3 regions of the Providencia manganoxydans genome follow, and region 3 is predicted to be linked to each of the others. Evidence: riboswitches for the same ligand, from Rfam matches in the RefSeq annotation. Region 3 holds a riboswitch; each other region holds the start of a gene.

Region 1 (4,219 bases), 1.5 Mb from region 3:
GGGTAAAAATTTCTTCACCGCATAAAATGGTGTTTAATTTAGATGGCGAGCCCCTTTCGGGTGAAACATTCACCTTTGAATTACTACCTGAAGCGATCCACTGCCGATTACCGCCTCAATGTGGCTTGTTATCTTAAATTTAATGATTAACATCCCTTAGACTTTGTTAAATGGAGGAAGTCATGACTGATATTGCCAAGCTGTTAGGTTCCGAAGCATCCACTCTTTTAGACCACCGTTGCCAAACCATTCCTCGTGAAAATATTTACTTGCCGGGTTCTGACTTTGTTGACCGTGTTATGATCGACAATAATCGTCCCAATAGTGTTCTTCGCTCAATGCAAACTCTGTTTAATCATGGGCGCTTAGCAGGTACAGGCTATCTTTCTATCCTTCCTGTAGACCAAGGCGTAGAGCATTCTGCGGCGGCATCATTTGCGGCAAACCCTCTCTATTTCGATCCAAAAAACATTGTTGAATTAGCGATTGAAGCAGGCTGTAACTGTGTTGCTTCGACTTATGGTGTACTGGCTTCCGTTTCACGCCGTTATGCACATAAAATTCCATTTTTAGTTAAGCTAAATCATAATGAAACGCTAAGCTACCCTGCTCAATATGATCAAACATTGTATGCCAGCGTCGAACAAGCCTTTGAAATGGGTGCCGTTGCCGTTGGAGCGACAATCTATTTCGGTTCAATTGAATCACGCCGCCAAATTGAAGAAATTTCTGCGGCATTTGAACGCGCACATGAACTCGGTATGGTAACCGTGTTATGGGCCTATTTACGTAATCCTGCATTTAAAAAAGACGGTGTGGACTATCATTCAAGTGCGGACTTAACTGGTCAAGCCAACCATATCGCAGCAACCATTGGTGCTGATATTGTAAAACAGAAAATGGCTGAAAATAACGGGGGTTATAAAGCCATTGGGTTTGGTCATACTGATGAACGCGTCTACACTAAACTGACCACAGATAACCCTATCGATCTCGTTCGCTATCAATTAGCAAATTGCTATATGGGGCGTGCTGGGTTGATTAACTCAGGTGGAGCCGCAGGACAAAATGATTTAAGTGAATCGGTACGTACCGCTGTTATCAATAAACGTGCAGGTGGTATGGGTCTGATCTTAGGTCGTAAAGCATTTAAAAAGTCGATGCAAGAAGGTGTGGCACTGATTAATGCCGTACAAGATGTTTACCTCAGCAAAGAAGTTACTATCGCTTAATTAATACTTAAAAGGCCCTCAAACACAAAGGGCCTTTTAATGACTTACCACCATGCATGAAAATGGTGCACAGGGCCAATACCTGAGCCGACTTCTAAACTATCCGCCTGTTCTAATGCTGCCTGTAAATAAGCTTTTGCTTCAGGTATAGTCGCTGACCAGTCAGTAAAACGAGGCCTTAATGCAGCAAGCGCTGCTGATAAGGTACATCCTGTCCCATGAGTGTGCCGCGTATTAACTCTTGGGGAGGTAAAACGCCATTCTCCATTAGGAGTAATTAGCCAATCAGGGCTCTGTGCGTCACTTAGATGCCCGCCTTTCATTAATACGGCCTTACACCCCATTTTAAGTAGCCGCTGACCTTGGTTTAACATTTCATTCTCTGTCTTAGCTACAGGCTCATCAAGTAAGGCCGCTGCTTCAGGTAAATTAGGTGTGATCAACGATACTAGTGGTAGTAACTCATGTCTCATTGCATCTACCGCATCTGGAAGTAATAGTGGATCACCACTTTTAGCAACCATAACGGTATCTAATACTACATGGGGAATACTATATTGCTTAAGGGCATCGACGACGACAGAAATCACTTCTTGATTAAATAGCATACCTATTTTTGCACTATCAATGCGGATGTCACTTAGCACTGATTCAAGTTGCGCAGCCACAAAACTACCGGGGAGTTTATGTACCGATTGCACACCGCGAGTATTTTGCGCAACCAATGCTGTCATAACACTGGTACCATAGGCACCGAGCGCAGAAAATGTTTTCAAATCGGCTTGGATCCCCGCACCACCAGATGGGTCGGTTCCTGCAATGGTTAACGCATTGATTCTCATGAAATGTCACTCCTAAAGCACAGAGTAAGGAGTGGTCATATTGGAAGGGTTATTATTGACGCTTCCGACTTCCCTACGCTGGCATTATCCAGATCAGGTAATACGGGTGCTTCTCAGTCTTTATCGACGCCCCGAGCCAAAACTACTTGATTAGTATCGCACTTTTTCTCATAACAAACTACTGCCGTTATCTCTTAATCGCCATAGCACAGCCAAAAAATGCAATATCTTGTATACAAATACCAATACAATTAAGACGAACACCACTATTAGATAAACTAAATTAGTGCTGTTATATCACATCTAGGTAATCTAAAATAATTAGTAAGCATAACGTTTTGTGAGAAATAATATTCATTCTCACTATTAATATTTCAACCTATAACATAAGACGTGCATTAACCTGAATCGGATTTACAATGAGAGTTAACAAAAAATTGCAGCTAGCTGTAGGAGCCTCCTTTTTGATTGCTTCTTCTGTCTGCGCCGCTTCATCAACCTCAACAGAACAGCCATCTGAGGGGCTATGGGATAAATTTACCCGAAATGTCAGTACCACATGGGATTCAGATCAATATGAGCTGTATCTCCCAGTATTAACCTGGCATAACCGCTTTACTTACGATAAAGAAAAAACTGATAGCTATAATGAAAATCCATGGGGCTTTGGGCTTGGTAAGTATCGCTACGATGAAGATAATGATTGGCATGCACTATACGCCATGGCATTTATGGACTCACATAATAAAGTGGAGCCAATTGTCGGCTATGGTTTCCAAAAGATGTGGGTACCCGGTGAATTAGATGGTTTTAGAATGGGTGCAGGTTTCACATTAAGTGTTACCGCAAGGGATGATTATTATTATATTCCGATCCCAGTACCGCTACCGCTGGTTTCTGTCGAGTATGACAAGCTATCGTTGCAGGCAACCTATATACCAGGAACTTATAATAACGGTAACGTGTTATTTGCATGGCTGCGTTGGCAGTGGTAACTGCTTAACTTTATTTGCTAAATAAAAATGGCCGATGACGATTATCGCATCGGCCGTTTTATTGATTGTTACTGTGTTAATTGCGTTTTCTTATCCGCATTTTCTTGTTTTTTCGCACCTGAAAACTGATAGCCAACCCACAGAACAGCAATCCATACTGGCATAATTAGCACAGATATTCTTAAACCATCCATCATTAAGATAATAATTAATATCAACGCTAAAAACGCTAAACATAAGTAGTTGCCGAATGGATACCAGATACTTTTAAATTTAGTTTCAATCCCTTGTCTGTTCATCTCTGCTCTAAATTTTAAGTTAGAGATACAGATCATGATCCAGTTAAGCACCAACGTGGTCACAACCAATGTCATCAGTAACTCAAATGCTTTACCTTCCATGATAAAGTTAATCAAAATACCGCCAGATGTTGCGATCCCTGACACAATTAATGCCATGACCGGTACGCCACCTTTGTTGATTTTGGCAAGAAATTTCGGGGCATTTTGTTGTTGAGCTAAACCGAATAACATACGGCTAGTACAGTATGCAGCACTGTTATAGACAGAAAGCGCGGCAATCAAAATAATGACGTTTAACGCATTCGCCACTAACATGTCACCTAATTCATGGAAAATCAGGACAAATGGACTCGTTTTGCCATCTAAGTTAACCCATGGATAAAGTGCCAACAGTACGGTCAATGAGCCAATGTAGAAAATAAGGATACGATAAACAACTTGGTTGATCGCTTTTGGGATGCTTTTTTCAGGCTCTTCTGCTTCTGCTGCGGTGATCCCAACCAATTCTAATCCACCAAAAGAGAACATAATAATCGCCAATGCCATTAAGAGCCCAATAAAATCATTGGCAAAAAAGCCACCATGCTCCCATAAATTGGTGATACTCGCTTGTGGTCCACCTTTGCCACTAAACAGCAAATAACAGCCAAATATAATCATGGCAATAACCGCGATCACTTTGATGAGAGCAAACCAAAATTCTGTTTCACCATAAGAGCGAACGTTGACTAAGTTAACTGCATTAACCGCAATAAAAAATACCGCAGCGGAAACCCAAATAGGCAATTCAGGCCACCAGCGGCGCATATATTCACCTGCGGCGGTGAGTTCGGTCATTCCAACAAGAA
Region 2 (4,219 bases), 1.3 Mb from region 3:
TCATTGCAGCACCAATCCCTGAAGTGAAATGGTCATAACCAGGTGCAATATCAGTCGTCAGTGGGCCTAGTGTGTAGAACGGGGCTTCATGACAATGTTCAAGCTCTTCGGTCATATTACGACGGATCATCTGCATTGGCACATGTCCCGGGCCTTCAATCATCACTTGAACATCATATTCCCAAGCAATTTTCGTCAATTCACCTAATGTATGTAATTCTGCAAATTGCGCTTCATCATTGGCATCTTGAATGGAGCCGGGGCGCAATCCATCGCCCAATGACAAAGAAACATCATAGGCGGCGCAGATTTCACAAATTTCGCGGAAGTTTTCATATAAAAAGTTTTCTTGATGATGAGATAGGCACCATTTCGCCATAATCGACCCACCACGCGAGACGATACCGGTGAGACGTTTCGCAGTCATTGGCACATAACGAAGTAGGACACCTGCATGAATGGTGAAGTAATCGACACCTTGCTCGGCTTGCTCAAGTAGCGTATCGCGGAACATCTCCCAAGTGAGGTTTTCAGCAACGCCATTGACTTTTTCTAACGCTTGATAGATAGGAACGGTACCGATTGGTACAGGGCTGTTGCGTAAAATCCATTCACGAGTCTCATGGATATAACGGCCAGTGGACAGATCCATTACAGTGTCGGCACCCCAGCGAGTCGACCAAATCAGTTTTTCGACTTCTTCTTCAATAGAAGAGGTTACTGAGGAGTTTCCAATATTGGCGTTAACTTTGACTAAAAAGTTACGGCCGATAATCATCGGTTCTGATTCAGGATGATTAATATTGGCTGGAATGATAGCGCGACCCGCAGCAACTTCTTGGCGAACAAATTCAGGCGTAATATTTTCAGGTAGATTGGCTCCAAAGCTTTGGCCTGGGTGCTGCTGAAGTAATACTTCACCACGGATACGCTCGCGACCCATGTTTTCACGAATAGCAATAAACTCCATTTCTGGCGTGATAATGCCTTTGCGTGCATAGTGAAGTTGAGTCACACAGTGACCAGCGAGTGCTTTTAAAGGCTGTGGGCGATGATTAAAACGTAAATGGTCGAGTCCTGCGTCGGCTAAACGTTGCTGTGTGAAGTCAGAGCTTAGGCTGTCGACTTGGGTGGTATCATTTCTTTCGCGTATCCAACCTTCACGAATTTTTGTTAACCCTTTATGAACATTTAGGTCTGAAGCGGGATCGCCGTAAGGGCCTGAAGTATCATAAACAGGAACTGGCTCATTGTCTTCCAGTATAGGGTTATCTTTATCACCGCCAATCAGGGTTGGAGAGAGCTGTATCTCACGCATAGGAACCTGAATATCATCTCTTGAGCCAGTAAGGTAGATACGTTGTGAATTTGGAAATGAAACACCAGAAATGGTGTTGATGAAGTCTTCAGCAGCATCGCGTTGTTGTTTACGGGTGCGAGCAGGTGCTGCTTTCGGCGAAAGATCAGTTGTAGGGATAACATTATTTTGGGACATAGCAATTTCCTGACATTGTCACGAGCAAACATATTGCTCTGGTTTATCGTAAGAAAGTTGCTTGTCTGGAGTCGGATGGAGTAATGGTAAGACGTTGTGCGTTAATTTTGCGGTACTATTAGTTTCGCCATATTGCTAGTTTTTTCATCAACCTAAAGGTGAGCGGCGAAACAACCAAAATTAGACGCTAAATGATTACTCTTGTTCCCTTCGCGGGTATTAACCCGATCAGGTTCCGCGGATCCCGAATTAACGGTCTCAGCCCGTGGTTTACACCACTGAGCACTCCGACAAGAGATCCCAGTATAGTGTTCTCCCCATTATTCTCAAGCGTTTTCCTCGTCATCATTCATACGATAAATGCGTTGGCCGCGCTCAGCTACCCAAGTCACATACTTGTGTATGCACTCCTTGGGATATCTTTACTTGTCTTTCCTCGTCATCATTCATACGATAAATGCGTTGGCCGCGCTCAGCTACCCAAGTCACATACTTGTGTATGCACTCCTTGGGATATCTTTACTTGTCTTTCCTCGTCATCATTCATACGATAAATGCGTTGGCCGCGCTCAGCTACCCAAGTCACATACTTGTGTATGCTCCTTGGGATATCTTTACTTGCCGCCTTTTTCTCGAATGAATGATTTAGAGGAAATGACATATGTGTGATTTAGAGGAAATGACATATGTGTGATTTAGGGGAAATGACATATGTGTGATTTAGGGGAAATCACATATCTATGGGCTAGAGACAAATCATATTTAAATAATGGTGTATTCAAACTAAAAATAAGGCTATAAGTGCCAACGATACTGCCGCCAATTATTTTCTTCTGCGGCTTGTTGTAGCTTTTGATCGCCATTAACAATAAACACTTCATCGGCAAATTGACACATTGGCAGATCATTGGCGGAGTCGGTGTAAAAATAACAATAAGCATCAGTGATTGGCTGGTGGCTGATCCATTGCAATAACCGTTTAACTTTGCCTTGCTTGAAGGTGGGAATACCTTCTATTTCAGTCGTATAACAACCATTTTGTTGTTTAATATCAATCCCCATGGCCACGTCAGCACCAAAGCGTTGAGCGACTTTCTTCACAATAAATGAAACAGTTGCAGAGATCACTATGATCGGGATCGCTTGTTGCCGATAATGTTCTAAAGTGCGGATCCCCTCTGGGTACATTCGAGGGATGATCACTTCATCGATAAAATCATCTAGCCATGAATCAATTTTTTGAGTGGTGATACCTGACAGCGCTTGTAAGCTAAACCGCAGGTATGTCGTCATATCAAGTGTGCCCGCGTTATATTGAGCCATCATCTGTTTATCAGCCTCAACAAAACGTGGGTCGGTGATCACCTGTTTGTCCCATAAGTATTGTGTCCACAATACGCTGCTATCTCCTTCGATTAAGGTGTCATCTAAATCAAAAATAGCCAATTTATTATGCATTGTATTCCTTTCCATTTCGGCTAACTGAGCGCACGAATTTCATTTTTATTGAACATTAACTCGAGTCGTGTACCGGGTTCAAATAAACGCTCCGATGAACGGTTAAGTAAATCGACAGTCATGTTGCCCACTTGGGTATTCACTGAATAACGAATAATATTGCCTAATAGTTGGTGGTCAACAATGATGGCATCAACAGGGTGTGAAATATGATCGCCATAGTGACGGCCCGCTTCTTTAACATAAATGGATTCAGGGCGAATAGCGAGTGTGCCTTGCAAATTCAGGCCGAGTAATGCGTTAGCCTTTTCCGCTTCAACAAGATTATAGTTGCCCATAAAGCGGGCGACAAATTCACTTGCAGGCTGAGTATAAATATTTTCGGCGGTATCGCTTTGGATAATCGCCCCTTTATTCATTAAAAAGATGCGATCAGACATGATCATGGCTTCATCCTGATCATGAGTAACAAAAATGGTGGTCAGTTTGAGTTCGCGTTGAATGTGACGGATCTGTTGGCGTAAGTGTTTACGAATACGTGCATCAAGTGCAGAAAGGGGTTCATCAAGTAACAAAATCTGAGGTTTCATCACTAAAGCACGCGCTAAGGCTACGCGCTGACGCTGACCGCCAGAAAGTTGATGAGGAAATTGTTGCTCTTTGCCTTGTAATTCCACCATATCGATCACTTCGGCAACGGCTTTTTTACGCTCGCTATTCTCCACTTTGCGCATTTTCAAACCAAAGGCAATGTTGTCTTCAACCGTCATATTTGGGAACAAGGCATAACTTTGAAAAACCATCCCAACCCCACGTTGCTGAGCGGCTTGCTGGGTAATGTTTTTACGGTTGATATACAGTTCACCGTTATCAGGTTGTTCAAGGCCGGCAATGCAACGTAATAATGTTGATTTTCCACAGCCACTTGGTCCTAATAGAGTGATGAACTCACCTTTTTCAATCGTAAATTGGATATTTGAGAACACTTGGTTTTGGCCGAAGGATTTAGTTAAATTTTCAGCAATCACATAACTCATTATTCATCTCCAGAACGACTCATACGAGTCGCTAGCCAAGTCAGTAGTAGAGTAAATAGGAAATAGGACATCACTAACGCAGAGGTAAAGTGGCCGCTGGTTTGACGCATGTTAAACAGGTAAATTTGTAATGTTTCATAACGGGTGCCGACTAAAATATTGGCAAATACGAACTCACCCATTAAAAATGAAAATGAAATTAGCAAAGAGACTAATAATCCTTTGCGGA
Region 3 (4,219 bases):
TTGGATCAAGAAAATTTCAGGCTGGTCTAACATTACACGGATCCCGCGCCAACCTAGGCAGGGATTTTCTTCACTAATAGGCATATAAGGCAATTGCTTATCCGCACCAATGTCTAATGTTCTCAGCACGACAGGTTTATCAATAAATAGCTGTAGTATCTCTTGATATAACTGTTTTTGTTCATCTTCCGATGGAAAGCCATTATGTAACATAAAAGGCAGTTCTGTGCGATATAGTCCCACACCATCTACAGCCACATTAATTTGTTGCTCATAGCGAGGACTTAATCCTGCGTTAAGATGAATGTGAACAGGTTCACCATTTTTCAAAGTAACGTCTTGCTCTAACGCTCCTTCAGCTAGCTGACTGAGAACATTTTCCTCAGCAATGATTTGCTTATACTCTTGGGCGATTATGTTTTCAGGTTCAATGAATACTTCACCACGATAACCATCGAGGATCAAAAAACGATTATGGAGCAAGGAAGGGTCAATATCTGCCCCCATAATGGCGGGGATCCCCATCGCTCTAATTAAAATCGCTGAATGTGAGTGTGTTGCACCATCACGTACTATCACGCCAACAAGCTGCTCAAGAGGCATGTCTGCCAAGACGCTAGCACTTAGCTCATCGGCAACTAAAATAAAATGCTCAGGCCACTGATCAACCGATGTCAAACTATCATCTAAATGAAATAATAAACGTTGTCCCAAAGCACGGAGATCGGCACCTCTCTCTCTCAAATACAAATCATGTAAACGAGAAAATTGTTCTACATAATCCTCTATGACCGTTTTAACGGCCCATTCAGCCACAGCTCCTTGTTCAATAGCATCAAATAATCGTTTTTTTAATTGTGGGTCATGCAGCAAATGATTATAGAGGTCGAAAATTGCTGCGCTTTCTTTCTGCGAGTTAGCAATAAAACGCTTACTAAGACGTCGGCATTCTGAAGCAGCATTTTCAATCGCTGCGATAAGGCGCTGTTTTTCTATGTTTTGGTCGAGTGCCGTCGCTTCACAAATACTTTCAAAGGAGGGCTGTGAACTATCCTGCCAGCCATAAGCCATCACTATGCCTTGAGAAACAGGAAGTGCTTTCAGACGACTTTGTCGATACTGCCCAAAAATCCCCTTCGCTTGAGCTTGAGACAATATAACCGCCAGTTGCATTGACAATGTCACCATAAACGATTCTTCGGTTTCATTGAAGAAACGACGTTCATGTTGTTGAACCACCAATACACCCAATAGTTGACGACGGTAAACAATCGGCACACCGAGAAAGGCTTTTAACCGGTCTTCTTTGAGTTGAGGGAGATATTTAAATTCAGGATGCTCGCGGATATCGGCGAGGTTGAGCATTTCAGATTGACGGCCAACAGCACCAACAACCCCTTCATCAAATCCAAGACGAATAGCAATCCCGCTAGGTTTTTTCAACCCGCGGGTTGCCATTAAGTAGTAACACTGACGTGAATGATCAGCTAAGTAAATTGAACAAACATCAGTTTGCATCGCATTACATGTTTCGTTTACTAAAACTTCCAACGCTTCAGTTAAACTTGTCGCCATCGCGACTTTTTCAACAATCTCACGTAGACGCGTCAACATGATCTTACCTTGCCCCGCGCCTACGGTGATTAAACGCAGGTCTTTGTGCCGTTTTTTGTTCCTGTAGAGGCATCACAACAGGTGCAAACTCTTTCATTACTCGGCGATATACTTCTCGTTTGAAAGACACCACTTGCCTTACGGGATACCAATAACTCACCCATCGCCAGCCGTCAAACTCTGGCGATTTACTGCGCTGAACGTTTATATCGGCTTCATTGCATTGCAGCTGTAGTAAAAACCAACGCTGTTTCTGCCCGATACAAACAGGTTTTGTGTCCCAACGCACCAAACGCTTGGGTAATTTGTAACGCAGCCAATTGCGCGTTGAAGCTAACAACCTAACATCTTTACGTTGTAGGCCTACTTCCTCGTACAACTCTCGGTACATAGCCTGTTCTGGCGATTCACCGGGGTTAATTCCCCCTTGTGGAAACTGCCATGAATGTTGACCATAGCGGCGAGCCCATAAAACCTGCCCTTGCCGATTACAAATTACAATTCCTACATTCGGGCGGTAGCCATCATCATCGATCACCAGACTACCTCAATAACCAAATTTGAAAGATGGCTAATTGTTTCACACATACCCTAACTGGTAAACCTATATCAATAGAGTTTGCAGATATGCGTAAAGACACTACAATAGCGACTGTCTCAACGGGGTGCCGAAATTATTATGCTCAGAGTATGACGAGTATAGGCTGAGAACTCACCCGTAGAACCTGATCCGGGCAATACCGGCGTAGGGATTTGAGCTATCATCCATGTTTATCGCCATGGTGCCCTCTCAAATCCTGTGTAGCTTTTACTCTAACGCAGGAATAAAAATGTTTAAAAAATCATTCTTTAGCGCATTAATTACCTTAACGGCCGTTAGCTTTACTCATCTTGCTTGGGCAGAAAAGCCAACACTGACTGTTTACACTTATGATTCTTTTGCTGCTGAATGGGGTCCAGGCCCACAAATTAAACAGAATTTCGAAGCGCAATGTGACTGTGAACTAAAATTGGTTTCACTGGGTGATGGTGTTGCCTTACTTAACCGTCTGCGTATGGAAGGGAAAAAAAGTAAGGCCGATGTCGTACTAGGGCTCGATAATAACCTCATTGATTCTGCTGAAAGTACGGGGCTATTCGCTCCTGCCGATATCAATACGCAAGCCATGAAGCTGCCAATCGAATGGAATAATGCAACTTTTATCCCTTATGACTATGGCTATTTTGCTTTTATCTACGACACAAGTAAGATCACAACGCCCCCAAAAAGCATGAATGAGCTATTAAATAGCGACCAACCGTGGAAAATCATTTATCAAGACCCAAGAACCAGTACTCCAGGGCTTGGCCTCCTATTGTGGATTGAAAAACTTTATGGTGACCAATCTGCGGATGCTTGGAAAAAAATGGCTAATAAAACGTTAACTGTGACTAAAGGTTGGAGTGAAGCGTATGGCTTATTTTTAAAAGGCGAAGGGGATTTTGTTCTTAGCTACACCTCCTCTCCGGGCTATCAAATGTTAAACGATAACAAAGATAACTATGCAGCCGCTTTGTTTGAGGAAGGACATTATATGCAGGTGGAAGTTGCAGCACGATTAAAAAACAGCAATCAACCTGAGCTCGCCAAACAGTTTTTACAATTTATGTTAACCCCTGATTTCCAAAGTACCTTACCAACGACTAACTGGATGTATCCTGTGATCGATATACCACTTCCAGAGGTGTATAACTCACTACCTATCCCTCAAAAATCGTTACAATTTAGTGCGAAAGAAGTTGCTGAACACCGTCAGGCATGGGTTCGTCTATGGCAATCCGCTGTCAGTCGATAATGAATAAATCACTGATCCCGGGGGCATTAGCCTCCGGTTTGCTAATCACAGTTGCATTGCTTGCTTTTGGTGCGTTGTATGTTTTTTCACCTGAAATATCCATTAGCGATGTAATCAGTGATAGCTACTTATGGCATGTCATTGGCTTTACTTTTTGGCAGGCTTTTTTATCTGCTGTATTCTCAGTTTTACCCGCTATTCTACTGGCTCGGGCGCTATTTCGGCGGCGTTTTGTTGGACGAACATTATTATTACGTCTTTGCGCCATGACCTTGGTATTACCCGTTTTAGTGGCGGTATTTGGCATTTTATCTGTTTATGGTAAAACGGGTTGGCTGGCTCAGCTGTATCATTTGCTTGGATTGGAATATCAGTTCACTCCCTATGGTCTCAAAGGCATATTGCTTGCACACATATTTTTTAATATGCCATTAGCAACACGTATGCTTTTACAATCGCTAGAAAATATTTCTATTGAACAACGACAAATTGCAGCTCAGTTAGGATTTAATGAGTGGCAGCAATTTCGCATTTTAGAGTGGCCTTATTTACGTCGGCAAATGCTACCAACCGCATCACTGATTTTTATGTTGTGTTTTGCAAGCTTTGCAACCGTGTTGGCTTTAGGCGGTGGCCCAGCGGCTACGACGATAGAATTAGCCATTTATCAGGCTCTCAACTATGATTTTGATCTCGGTAGAGCCGCCATTTTAGCCTTGATCCAACTCTTTTTCTGTGTCGGTTTAATGTTCTTCAGCCAAAAAATCAAT

Evidence for each region. A riboswitch is a leader RNA that binds a small molecule or an ion and turns the genes downstream of it on or off. The one in region 3 is predicted to bind thiamine pyrophosphate.
Region 1: it holds a riboswitch for thiamine pyrophosphate, as region 3 does, so the genes downstream of both, thiD (bifunctional hydroxymethylpyrimidine kinase/phosphomethylpyrimidine kinase) here and thiB (thiamine ABC transporter substrate binding subunit) in region 3, are expected to answer to the same signal.
Region 2: it holds a riboswitch for thiamine pyrophosphate, as region 3 does, so the genes downstream of both, thiC (phosphomethylpyrimidine synthase ThiC) here and thiB (thiamine ABC transporter substrate binding subunit) in region 3, are expected to answer to the same signal.

Annotation. Positions count from the first base shown of each region.
Region 1 is NZ_CP067099.1:2,052,656-2,056,874, reverse strand. It holds gene yegS (lipid kinase YegS) at 1-137, shown strand, start outside; gene fbaB (class I fructose-bisphosphate aldolase) at 183-1,232, shown strand; gene thiD (bifunctional hydroxymethylpyrimidine kinase/phosphomethylpyrimidine kinase) at 1,277-2,074, opposite strand; TPP riboswitch at 2,128-2,218, opposite strand; gene pagP (lipid IV(A) palmitoyltransferase PagP) at 2,494-3,069, shown strand; gene JI723_RS09120 (amino acid permease) at 3,138-4,219, opposite strand, start outside.
Region 2 is NZ_CP067099.1:492,624-496,842, forward strand. It holds gene thiC (phosphomethylpyrimidine synthase ThiC) at 1-1,495, opposite strand, end outside; TPP riboswitch at 1,684-1,795, opposite strand; gene JI723_RS02150 (HAD family hydrolase) at 2,291-2,953, opposite strand; gene JI723_RS02155 (ABC transporter ATP-binding protein) at 2,974-3,990, opposite strand; gene JI723_RS02160 (ABC transporter permease) at 3,990-4,219, opposite strand, start outside.
Region 3 is NZ_CP067099.1:3,516,117-3,520,335, forward strand. It holds gene ptsP (phosphoenolpyruvate--protein phosphotransferase) at 1-1,614, opposite strand, end outside; gene rppH (RNA pyrophosphohydrolase) at 1,619-2,152, opposite strand; TPP riboswitch at 2,266-2,384, shown strand; gene thiB (thiamine ABC transporter substrate binding subunit) at 2,445-3,449, shown strand; gene thiP (thiamine/thiamine pyrophosphate ABC transporter permease ThiP) at 3,425-4,219, shown strand, end outside.